DNA from 2 places in the Eubacterium sp. SB2 genome. Region 1 is predicted to be linked to the other one. Evidence: predicted binding sites of a transcription regulator. Region 1 holds the regulator's gene; the other holds the start of a gene.
The links. Region 1 encodes HrcA, which represses chaperone genes, less so after heat shock. Its sites were predicted from a motif close to TGTTAGCACTCNNNNNNNNNGAGTGCTAACA; they were not measured.

Region 1 (5,658 bases):
TCTTTTCCATTCCCTCTGCAAAAGGATTGGACTGTTCTTCCTCCGGCACAGCTGCCAGGCCGCGTTCAAAATTATCCACGACCGGAAGAATCTTTTCTATGATATCTTTCGCACCTATCTCGTACATCTGGGATTTCTCCTTTTCCGTACGCTTGCGGAAGTTATCAAACTCTGCCATTTGACGGGTAAGCCTGTCAGTCAGTTCTTCGATCTTCTCGTCTTTTTTATCTTTTTTATTCTTTCTGCCGAAGCGCTTCTTTTCTTTACCGGATTTGTCTTCTTCATCCTCAGCCGCATCCGGTTCTTCATTCTCTTCGGCTTCTTCGGCATCCTCACCGTTGTCTGTGCACTCTGTTTCTTCCTGTACATCCTCACAGGCTTCCGGCCCGGCTTCGGACTCAGACTGGTTTTCGTCTCTTTCTTTTTCCGCTTCCTTTGCGGCCTTAGCCTTGGCTTCCTCTACGGCTTCTCTTACCATATCTTCTTTGCTCATCTTCTCTTCCACCAGCTATTCACCTTCCTATTCTTTTGGGTCTTTGTAATAAATTGCATCCAACTCATTCTGCAGAGTCTTCAGCGTCTTCATGACATGTTCATAATCCATACGCTTTGGACCTATGATACCTATAGTACCCTTCATGCCTTCGCCCAATTCGTAGGTTGCTGTCACAACACTGCAGTCTTTCATGGTCTTCACCGGTGCTTCATCTCCAATGTATACCTGAATTCCATGATTATCTTCACTGGCCAGTGTCTCGGTAACGAGATCGGCCAATTGCTGCTTTTCTTCAAATGCACTGATAATTTCCTGTGCGCTCTGCTTATCGCTAAGCTCCGGATACTTAAAAATATTCGTGGCACCGCTGGTATAAATCTCCATATCCTCATCCACATGGATGATCTCTGCCACAGCATCCAGAACATCACTGATCACCTGGCTGTGAATCCCAGCCTGTTCCTTCAGCCTTGCGATCAGGCCGAGGTTAATCTCTTCTATGGACATCCCGTTCAGGGTCGTATTCAGCAGCATATTCAGCTTCAGCAGAGTCTCACTACTTAAAGTTTCACCGACATCAATAATTTTATTCTTGATGACGTTGCCGCCCATCACGATCACTGCCACAATCTGTTCTTCATCCACCTGTGAAAGCTGGATAAACTTCAATGTGTTCCTGCTGTTGACCGGGGCCGAAACCATAGTCGCATAATTTGTATTCGCTGCTAGAACTTTGGCTGCCTGCTGCAATATCTTGTCAACTTTGTCTGTCTTTTCAAGCATTGTGTTCCTCAGTTCTGTGATCTCCTGCTCTTTCTCCTCCATCAGCATATCCACATACAGCCGATAGCCTTTGTCTGAAGGAATGCGCCCTGCAGATGTGTGGGGCTGGAATATGTATCCCAGATCCTCCAGATCTGCCATCTCGTTTCGAATAGTAGCTGAACTCAGATTCAATTCCGTATATTTCGAAAGGGTTCTGGAACCTACCGGTTCGCCCGTCTCCAGATAATTCCGGATAATTGCTTTTAAAATCACTAGCTTCCTGTCAGTCATTTCAGTAACTGCTGCCATATCCGGACCCTCCTTTTTGATTCAGCCTTTTGCTTATTAGCACTCTTTAGTTTTGAGTGCTAACACCTTACGTATACTAAGATAGCACCATGGATAATTTTTGTCAACAGTCTTTATATATTTTTTATACAAAATCGGGATTTAGCGACGAGCTTTAGTTTCGGCGCGGATGGGGACGCTCCATAAAGGGATAGCCGAAAACCTCCCGGAGAACATCCATGTCCTTTCAAAAACGCGGCCGCGGACCTAAGAAATTCTAGGCGGGAAACAGCCCTGAAAATGGAGCACCACTGACACATCACGAGAAATCCGATGATTTCTCGCGCTGGGTCAGCTGATTTTTGGATTCGGAATCCAAAAATCTCTCCATTTTCAGGGCTGTTTCCCACCAAGAATTTCTAAGGTCCGCTTTGAGCGTTTTTGAAAGGACATGGATGTTCTCCGGGAGGTTTTCGGCTATCCCTTCATGGAGCTGGCGCATCCAACCGGTAGGAAAAAGCTCGTTTCTAAGGAGGGGCCTCAAACGGGGGCAGCGTATGGATATAGAATTGGTGGCACTTTTATGTCCCCAGTAGGTGTAAAAAGCAAGGGGATACGCTTCCGGTATCAAAATAATTCAATACGCATCTTGAAGATGAAAAGACACGCATAGCCAATCCACATCCGCTGCCCTGGTCCGGGATCCCACCCGGTTGGCGAGCTTTCCTGCCGATTGGATGAGCCAGCTTTATGACAGGGAGGCCGGGGAGGTGCTGGGGCTGTATATGCCGTTGCGAAATGCTGGAATGCGCTTAGTGATTCTTGAACAGCCGATGCCGGATAGGCGGGGAAAAACTTGATCACCAAATCAAGTTTTTGCTGAACCCAGCGCGGGAAATCATCAGATTTCCCGTGATGTGTTCAGCGTACCCGCCTATCCGGCATCGGGTGTTCTAGAATCACTTAGCAGCATGGGTGCATATCGCAACGGCATATACAGCCCCAGCGCCTCCCCGGCCTCCCTGTCATGAAGCGTCCCCATCCGTCGACAGGACTGAAGCCTGTCAACTGAATCCCGATTTTACATAGGTTTGATTGAATCTTTTTATGAAAAGTCGTAGAATATATAGAATGATATGATTTTCTATAGGAAGAAATGCATGAAGTACCGGAGTGTTATATTTGTATAGGAGGATTCTGATGAAGAAATTATGGGAATTGTATGTGACCTTTTTTCGTGTAGGTGGACTTACTTTTGGAGGCGGCATGGCTATGCTGCCTATGTTAAAGCGTGAGGTTGTGCTGAAAAAGAAATGGGCTACAGATGAGGAGATTCTGGATATCTATGCTATCGGACAGTGTACTCCGGGTATTATTGCGGTTAATACCTCTACTTATATCGGATATCAACAGGCTGGTGTTCCGGGAGCTGTTTTTGGTACTTTGGGGATGGTAAGCCCTTCTGTTATTATTATCTGTCTGATAGCCAGTATTTTGAGCCGTTTTATGGACATCCCGGCCGTTTTGCATGCACTGGCCGGCATTCGGATTGCGGTTTGCGCCCTAATGATCAATACCGTTATCTCGCTGGCCAGATCGGGCATCCGTGATAAGCTGGGACTGCTTATCTTCCTCGCCGGTTTTCTACTCGCCACATTCTCTCCGATTCCTACTATTATACTGGTCATCTGTGCCGCTGGAACCGGCATCATTGTAAATATACTGAAGGAGAAAAAAAGAGCATGATCTATCTTACCTTATTTATAGAATTCTTTAAAATCGGGCTTTTTTCTATTGGCGGAGGAATGGCAACCGTACCTTTTTTGATGGAACTGACCCAAAAATATTCATGGTTTACCACAACAGAACTGGCAAATATGATAGCAATTAGTGAAAGTACCCCCGGCCCGATCGGTATTAACATGGCAACCTATGCAGGCTTTCATGCAGGTGGAATCCCCGGAGCGCTTACTGCAACCATCGGCCTGGTCTGTCCTGCCCTCATTATTATAATCATCATAGCCAAATTCATGTCCAACTTCAGCGAAAACAAATACGTCAAATCCGCCTTCTACGGGATCCGTCCCATGATAGCCGCACTGATCGGATACGCCGTATGGCAGATTGTCCGAATAACATTCGCCGACGCCAGCAAAGAAACCCTCTCACTCAACTATCCCGCCATCCTGATCGGAATAGTCATCTTCATACTGCTGCAGGTCAAACCACTCAAAAATATCCATCCCCTCATATGGATAATCGCAGGAGCAGTGGCCGGGGTTATTGTATTGAGATAGCGAGATGCACCAGCGGCGTACGGGAAGGCTTCCAAAATCAGCATAAGCCTTCCCGTACGCCGCTGGTGCATCTCGCTCCTCGATGGCGCCCCTCAGCCACAAAAAAATCACCCCATAAATTCCAAAAACACCAAATTACTGACATCGATCCCTCTTTCTGTCAGCCGGATACGATCTCCCGACATTTCCAGCAGCCCGCCATCCATCAATTTTCTTATTTGTGTCCCATAAACATCGAATATACTCTGTCTATAGAGTTCTTCAAATCCGGAAATTGAAATTCCTTTTGTCTCTCTTAATCCAAGAAACATAAATTCTTCTATCTCGTCTCTAAGTGACAGGTGTTCCACGTCCTCTTTTATGTCCGTTTGGTCCTGTACCTTTTGTATATAGGAGCGAATATCCCCTGTATTGTGATATCTGCTCCTGCCGATAAGAGAGGAGGCGCCCAGACCGATTCCCAGGTATTCTTTTCTCTCCCAGTAGCCCAGATTATGGCGGCAGGCATATCCTTCTTTTGCATAGTTGGAGATTTCGTATCTCTGATAGCCGTACTCTAACAGAATCTCTGCTGTCATTTCGTAGATCGTTCTTTCTGCGTCCTCATCTGGCAGCTGCGGCGCTATGCTATCTGATGTATTCTCTGCTGCATGACCTTCCGGCAGACCTTGTCCGGCATTTTCCCCATACCTTTCATAAAAAGGGGTTCCCTCCTCTATAATCAGGCTGTAGGCGGAGATATGCTCCGGATCCAGGCTTGCGGCTTTGGTAAGCGTCTTTTTCCAGCTCGCCTCTGTCTGTCCGGGAATGGCCGAGATCAGGTCGATATTAATGTTATCAAAGCCCTGTTTTCTAGCCAAATCGTAGGTTGCGAGAAACTCTTCCCATGTATGGATTCTTCCAAGCATCTTCAGCTCTTCGTTATCCGCGGACTGAAGTCCGATGCTCAGACGGTTAATACCGGCCGCTTTCCAAGCTTTTAGCTTCTCTTTTGTTACAGTTCCTGGATTGGCCTCTATTGTGACTTCCGCATTCTCTGAGATCCGGAAACTTTGATGCAGGGCGGCAAATATTGCTGTAACCTGATCTCCCGTCAGCATGGAGGGCGTACCGCCTCCAAGAAATATCGTCGTGACCTGGTACGGCTCGTGGTATGCTTCTTCATATCTCTGTATTTCGCAAAGCAGCGCATCCACATACTCCTGCCTTGCGTCCTCGTTCGCAGGCGCAGAGAGGAAGTCGCAGTATGCGCATTTTTTCACGCAGAAAGGGATATGCAGGTACAGCTCCAGTTCTTTCTTCATATTACTTATCATCCAATTTCAGCACGCTCATGAATGCCTTCTGCGGTATCTCGACGCTGCCTACCTGACGCATGCGCTTCTTTCCTTCCTTCTGCTTTTCCAGAAGTTTTTTCTTACGGGAAATATCGCCGCCGTAACATTTAGCGAGCACATCCTTACGCATTGCCCTGACAGTCTCACGGGCGATAATCTTGCTGCCAACGGCTGCCTGGATCGGAATCTCAAACAGCTGGCGCGGTATCTCTTCTTTCAGCTTCTCGCACATCTTTCTGCCTCTCTCGTAAGCTGTGCTTCCATGTACGATGAAAGAAAGGGCATCTACCTCTTCTTTATTAATCAGGATATCCAGTTTCACAAGTTCTGACTGCACGTATCCCAGCATCTCGTAATCAAAGGACGCATATCCTCTGGATCGTGACTTTAAGGCATCGAAAAAGTCATAGATGATCTCATTGAGCGGCAGATGATAATGCAGAACCGCACGTTTCTCTTCGATGTATTCCATCCC
Region 2 (5,658 bases), on a different contig from region 1:
AATATTTTTCCAATCCAGAACGAAGGCAGAAAAGCCATGAAGTAAGAATAGGGAGCAGGAATAAACCATATTAAGATAAGCCCTAGGAAGCTGATCCCCATTAGTTTTGAAAGCGCAAGTCCCTCAACACGGTTTCCGGCAACCGATACAATCATCATTGCTAAAAATATACTTGTAAAACTGCTGATCAGAGAGCTTGAGAGAATGACTCCAAAAGATAGGGAGGAAAGATTGAAAGCTGCAGCGACGAATATCGTGATTATGAATGCCCCTGTCATTGGTAAACCAATACGCGCCGCTAAATAAGAATATCCTTCTGCCGGGGTAATCTGATAAAATGCATTTAATCCTTCATCTCTCTCTTCTAGCAATAAAAATGCGGATATCATTGCCGTAAACAAGGGGGCCAGACAAATCAGCATACCGTCGGCAAGGCCATACCAGGCTGTTAAGGGGAACGAGAATTCAGATGTCAGAACTGTGTTGAAAAAAGGAATAGCAAGCTTAAAAAATATGCCTGCTAAAAATGGCGCTGGTATCAGGACAATTAGCATTCCGTCTTTTGATATTTGTTTCAGGCCAATTTGGAAGAGCTTCACGGTATGTTTCATAAATTCTTGCCTCCTTCTGATTGTAATGCATTACGAATCCGTTTATATGCTAGTACTAAAAGCACTACAAGCCATAGAACCAGAACAATTCCCGGCAGTACATTTATATGTCCTGCTGCATCAATTGAACTGACGATCATATGCCACAGCGCTGTCCCCGGAAATATCTTTAAAAGTGGATGAGTCATTCCGAATGCAGTCAGAACAGGAGGAATTGATAATAATACTGTGGGGAGGGCGGCAATGATCATATAATGGTTTACGGAACGTGCATAGGAAGCCGCAATCAGCCCAATGAGATTAAACGCTACGGCTCCAATGAATACACTGAAAGACAAGGATACGAAGCGGACGATACTTCTCATACTGATCAACACAATAAGATCAGCCGATATCGTTGACAGAATTGCCAGTGATATAGATTTTGACAATATATACTCGCAGGGACGAAGAGGGGAAACACTCCAAAAACGATGTAAGCCCTCTCCCTTTTCCAGCAGCCAGATGCCGCCTGTGAAGAATACACCAAGCATGGCAGGATCCGTCAATATGATAAGGGAAGCTGCCATTATCTTGTATTGGGAGGGGATTAAAAGCAGCACTGCAATATAAACCCCACTGAAGAATGCGTACAGAAAATAAAAACCATATTTTATTTGAAACCGGATATCATTCTTTAAGGCGTGAAAAAATCTCATTGTAAGCCCCTCCCTGTCAATGAAATAAAGATATCCTCAAGCGTCGGTTCTTTTGAATGAATACTGGTCAGTGTCCCATTTTTCATTGCGGTTTGAAAGTCCCGGGCATCGGCCAGACTGGAAAGAGTACAAACACTTTGTCTTTCTTTTCCATGATCGGAAAAACAATATTCAACCTCTGTATCAAATCTGCTTTTACGCAAAGCATGCGGCGAATCTATCGTTTTCACCGTACCGTCAACAATAAAAGCAACACGGTCGCAGAGTTCCTCCGCATCATGCATGTTATGGGTCGTTAATATGATGGTCTTTCCCTTCTTTTTCTGTTCCAATATCATATCCTTCAGCACCCTTGCATTTGCAGGATCAAGGCCGCTGGTGGGCTCGTCCAGAAAGAGCAGTTTGGGATCATGCAGCAATGAACGTATAAAACCAAGCCGCATTTTCATACCTTTTGAATAGCTGGAGACTTTTTTGCCGGCATCAGGGCGAAGGCCAACCTTTTCTAAAAGTTCCAATGGATCGGTTGTTCTGACGGAATAAATCGAAGCAAAATACTTTAAATTTTCGAGCGCGGTAAATTTTTCATAAAAGTTGGGAAACTCAAAATCCACACCGATATTTTCATAATAATCGCTGGTTCTGTGCCTGATCTCGTCACCAAAAACACGGACACTCCCGCGATAATCGCGGAGAGTTCCTGTTAATATTTTCTGTACGGTACTTTTTCCAGCCCCGGACGGACCGAGAAAGCCAAATATTTCGCCCTGCTTTACATCAAAACTAATCCCTCGTATAGTATCATCCTTTGAGGCCGGATATTTTAGATAAACATTCTGGACATCAATTACTTTCATCGCTTACAATCTCCTTTAAGACACCATCCAGGATGATTCCCATAATAGTCTGCTGATCATCTGTCTGCTCCTGCTGCAGGCTGAGAAAACTAATCGCCAGTGTCTGCAGTGTTTTTGTTGCAATTTCAATGCCGCATGTAAAATGCACCCCATATTCCTGCAGCTTAATAAGTTCATGACTGTCGTCCCGGGTATGTGCTTCAATCACTTCCGGAGGAAGTTTGCGGAACAGATATTCGGCGATTTCACTGTTCGTCTGGCTCAGCATAGGATAGCGCTCCAGTTCCCCAAACATCCAGAGAAAGCACTGTTTACAAAGATCCCTTGGCGGCAAGGAACGGTGATTATTCAAAAATGCATCCATGTCACCCCACATTTTTAACTGCAGATTTGCAGAAATATCCATGTAGAGGTGTTCTTTATTCGAGTAAAAAGAATAAAAGGAACCTTTCGCAATACCGGCGGCCTGTACAATCTCATCAATGGATACTTTTTTGATACCATATGAAGTAAATAAACGTTCACCTTCCTGCAGTAATTTTTGCTTAATCATTTTTCTTTCAGTATCGTTGAACTTTGGCATAATTAATCCTCCGATCAATATGACTAATTAAAATTATTTGGTCATATTGATCATAACGCCAGCATTACACTTTGTCAAGAGAAAATCGGGATTTAGTCGGCAAGCTTTAGACTTGTCGACGGACGGGGACGCTTCATGACAGGGAGGCCGGGAAGGCGCTGGGGCTGTATATGCCGTTGCGATATGCACCCGTGCTGCTAAGTGATTCTAGAACACCCGATGCCGGATAGGCGGGTACGCTGAACACATTACGGGAAATCTGATGATTTCCCGCGCTGGGTTCAGCAAAAACTTGGGAAACAGCCCTGAAAATGGAGCACCACTGACACATCACGAGAAATCCGATGATTTCTCGTGATGTGTCAGTGGTGCTCCATTTTCAGGGCTGTTTCCCGCCTAGAATTTCTTAGGTCCGCGGCCGCGTTTTTGAAAGGACATGGATGTTCTCCGGGAGGCTTTCAGCTATCCCTTTATGGAGCGTCCCCATCCGCGCCGAGACTAAAGCTCGTCACTAAATCCCGATTTATAAAGTTTTTATTTTTTTTATTATTTTATTAGCACTCATCTATAAAGAGTGCTAACTTTTTATTGACTTTTGAAATCCAGTGTATTAGAATATCTTCTAGGTGGTAATAAAGGCTTACGAAACAGCTATTATAATGAAAAGGAGTGTTATATATGGGAACAAAAAAAGGTAACTTATCCATTGACAGCGAGAATATATTTCCGATTATTAAGAAATGGGTATATTCTGACCACGATATTTTTATGCGCGAGCTTGTATCTAATGGCTGTGACGCCATCACAAAGCTGAAAAAGCTGGACATGATGGGGGAATATGAACTGCCGGATGATTACAAGGCAAAGATTCAGGTTATTGTTAACCCGGAGGAGAAGACATTAAAGTTTATTGATAATGGCTTGGGTATGACAGCGGGTGAAGTAGAGGAGTATATTACACAGATCGCATTCTCCGGTGCTACCCAGTTCCTGGAGAAGTATAAAGATAAAACGACTGAGGATGAGATGATTGGACATTTCGGTCTGGGATTCTACTCTTCTTTTATGGTGGCGGATGAGGTTCATATTGACTCGCTGTCCTACCAGGAAGGTGCGGTTCCGGTACACTGGGTAAGCGAGGGCGGCACAGAATATGAGATGCAGGACGGTAATAAAACCGATGTAGGTACCGAGATAACCCTGTTTTTGAATGAGGAGAGCCTACAGTTTGCGAATGAGTACAAGGCAAGGGAAGTTCTGGAAAAATACTGCTCCTTTATGCCGGTAGAGATCTTCCTTTCCAAGGAAAATGAAGCGCCGTCTTATGAGACAATTGATGAGGAAGAACTGCTTGATACGGACGAAGTCGTAGAGCATATCACGGAAGAGCCAAAAGAGGGCGAAGAAGGCGAACCGAAGAAAAAAGTCAAGATTGTAAAACGCCCGGTATCCATCAGCGATATTCATCCTCTTTGGGCAAAGAACCCGAGTGAATGTACAAAAGAGGAGTATATTGACTTCTACCGCAAGGTATTTATGGATTATAAGGAACCATTGTTCTGGATTCACTTGAACATGGACTATCCGTTTAATCTCAAGGGAATTCTTTATTTCCCGAAAATCAATACAGAATACGATTCCATCGAGGGAACCATTAAACTGTACAACAACCAGGTATTTATTGCGGACAACATCAAAGAAGTCATTCCGGAATTCCTGATGATATTAAAAGGTGTCATTGACTGTCCTGACCTGCCGCTGAATGTTTCCAGAAGTGCCCTGCAGAACGATGGATTTGTGAATAAAGTGGCGGATTATATTTCCAAGAAAGTTGCAGATAAACTCAACGGAATGTTTAAGACCGACAAGGAAAACTATGAAAAATACTGGGATGACATCAGTCCATTTATCAAGTTTGGCTGCCTGAAGGATGAAAAGTTCGGTGAGAAAATCAAAGATTCTATTTTATTTAAAAACCTGGATCATAAATATTTAACACTGGAAGAGTTAATCGAGGCTAACGGCGGTTCCGTCGTAACTCCGAATGATCGGGAGGAAAAGGCAGAAGATAGTGCTGACGAAAATGAAGCAGAGAACAAGGCCGAGAATGAAGTAGAGGAGATCAAGACCGACATTTACTATGTAACAAATGAACAGCAGCAGAGCCAGTATATCAATATGTTCAAAGAACACGACCAGGATGCGATTCTGCTGACACACAACATTGATTCCGCATTTATCACTTATCTGGAGCAGCGCAACCCGAAGGTGAGATTCCTGAGAATTGATGCGGATGTGCATGATTCCCTGAAAGATGAGGTTTCAGAGGAAGAAAAGGAAGAGTTTAAGAAAACCACAGACAGCCTGATTGAAATCTTCCGAAAAGAGCTGAACAATGATAAGCTGGATGTGAAAGTCGAAAAACTCAAAGACGATAATGTAGCTTCCATGGCAGTGCTTTCTGAGCAGTCCAGACGTATGGAAGAGATGATGAAGATGTACAGCATGGGTGGTATGGATGCCGGTATGTTCGGAAGCCAGGCAACCTTGATCTTAAATGCAAACCATCCGCTTGTCAAGTTTGTTTTAGAGCATAAACGCAGTAAGAGCGTACCTATCATCTGCAGACAGCTTTATGATCTGGCTATGCTGGCTCATAAACCGTTGAGCCCGGCAGAGATGACGGCATTCGTACAACGCAGTAATGAGATTATGATGCTGCTTACTAAGTAAGGGGGCTGGATTGGAGAAGGGGCGCCATTCCCGTCCGGCATAAGGGATTTTGCGGGACTGGATTTGGAGATTGATTTACTAAATGAAAAAAGAGCCGTGACTGGGGCAACCTGGACACGCAGTGTGAAATTCTGATGAATTTCACACTACGGGTCCAGGCAAAACTGTGATTCGGA

Region 2: the regulator HrcA is predicted to act here: its motif matches at 3,302-3,332, upstream of htpG (molecular chaperone HtpG).

The regions. Positions count from the first base shown of each region.
Region 1 is NZ_LN865151.1:521,828-527,485, reverse strand. It holds gene grpE (nucleotide exchange factor GrpE) at 1-505, opposite strand, end outside; gene hrcA (heat-inducible transcriptional repressor HrcA) at 521-1,570, opposite strand; gene BN1938_RS07215 (chromate transporter) at 2,750-3,295, shown strand; gene BN1938_RS07210 (chromate transporter) at 3,292-3,846, shown strand; gene hemW (radical SAM family heme chaperone HemW) at 3,954-5,150, opposite strand; gene lepA (translation elongation factor 4) at 5,152-5,658, opposite strand, start outside.
Region 2 is NZ_LN865153.1:812,819-818,476, reverse strand. It holds gene BN1938_RS15995 (hypothetical protein) at 1-611, opposite strand, end outside; gene BN1938_RS15990 (fluoroquinolone export ABC transporter permease subunit) at 608-1,309, opposite strand; gene BN1938_RS15985 (ABC transporter ATP-binding protein) at 1,306-2,166, opposite strand; gene BN1938_RS15980 (TetR/AcrR family transcriptional regulator) at 2,153-2,749, opposite strand; gene htpG (molecular chaperone HtpG) at 3,428-5,482, shown strand.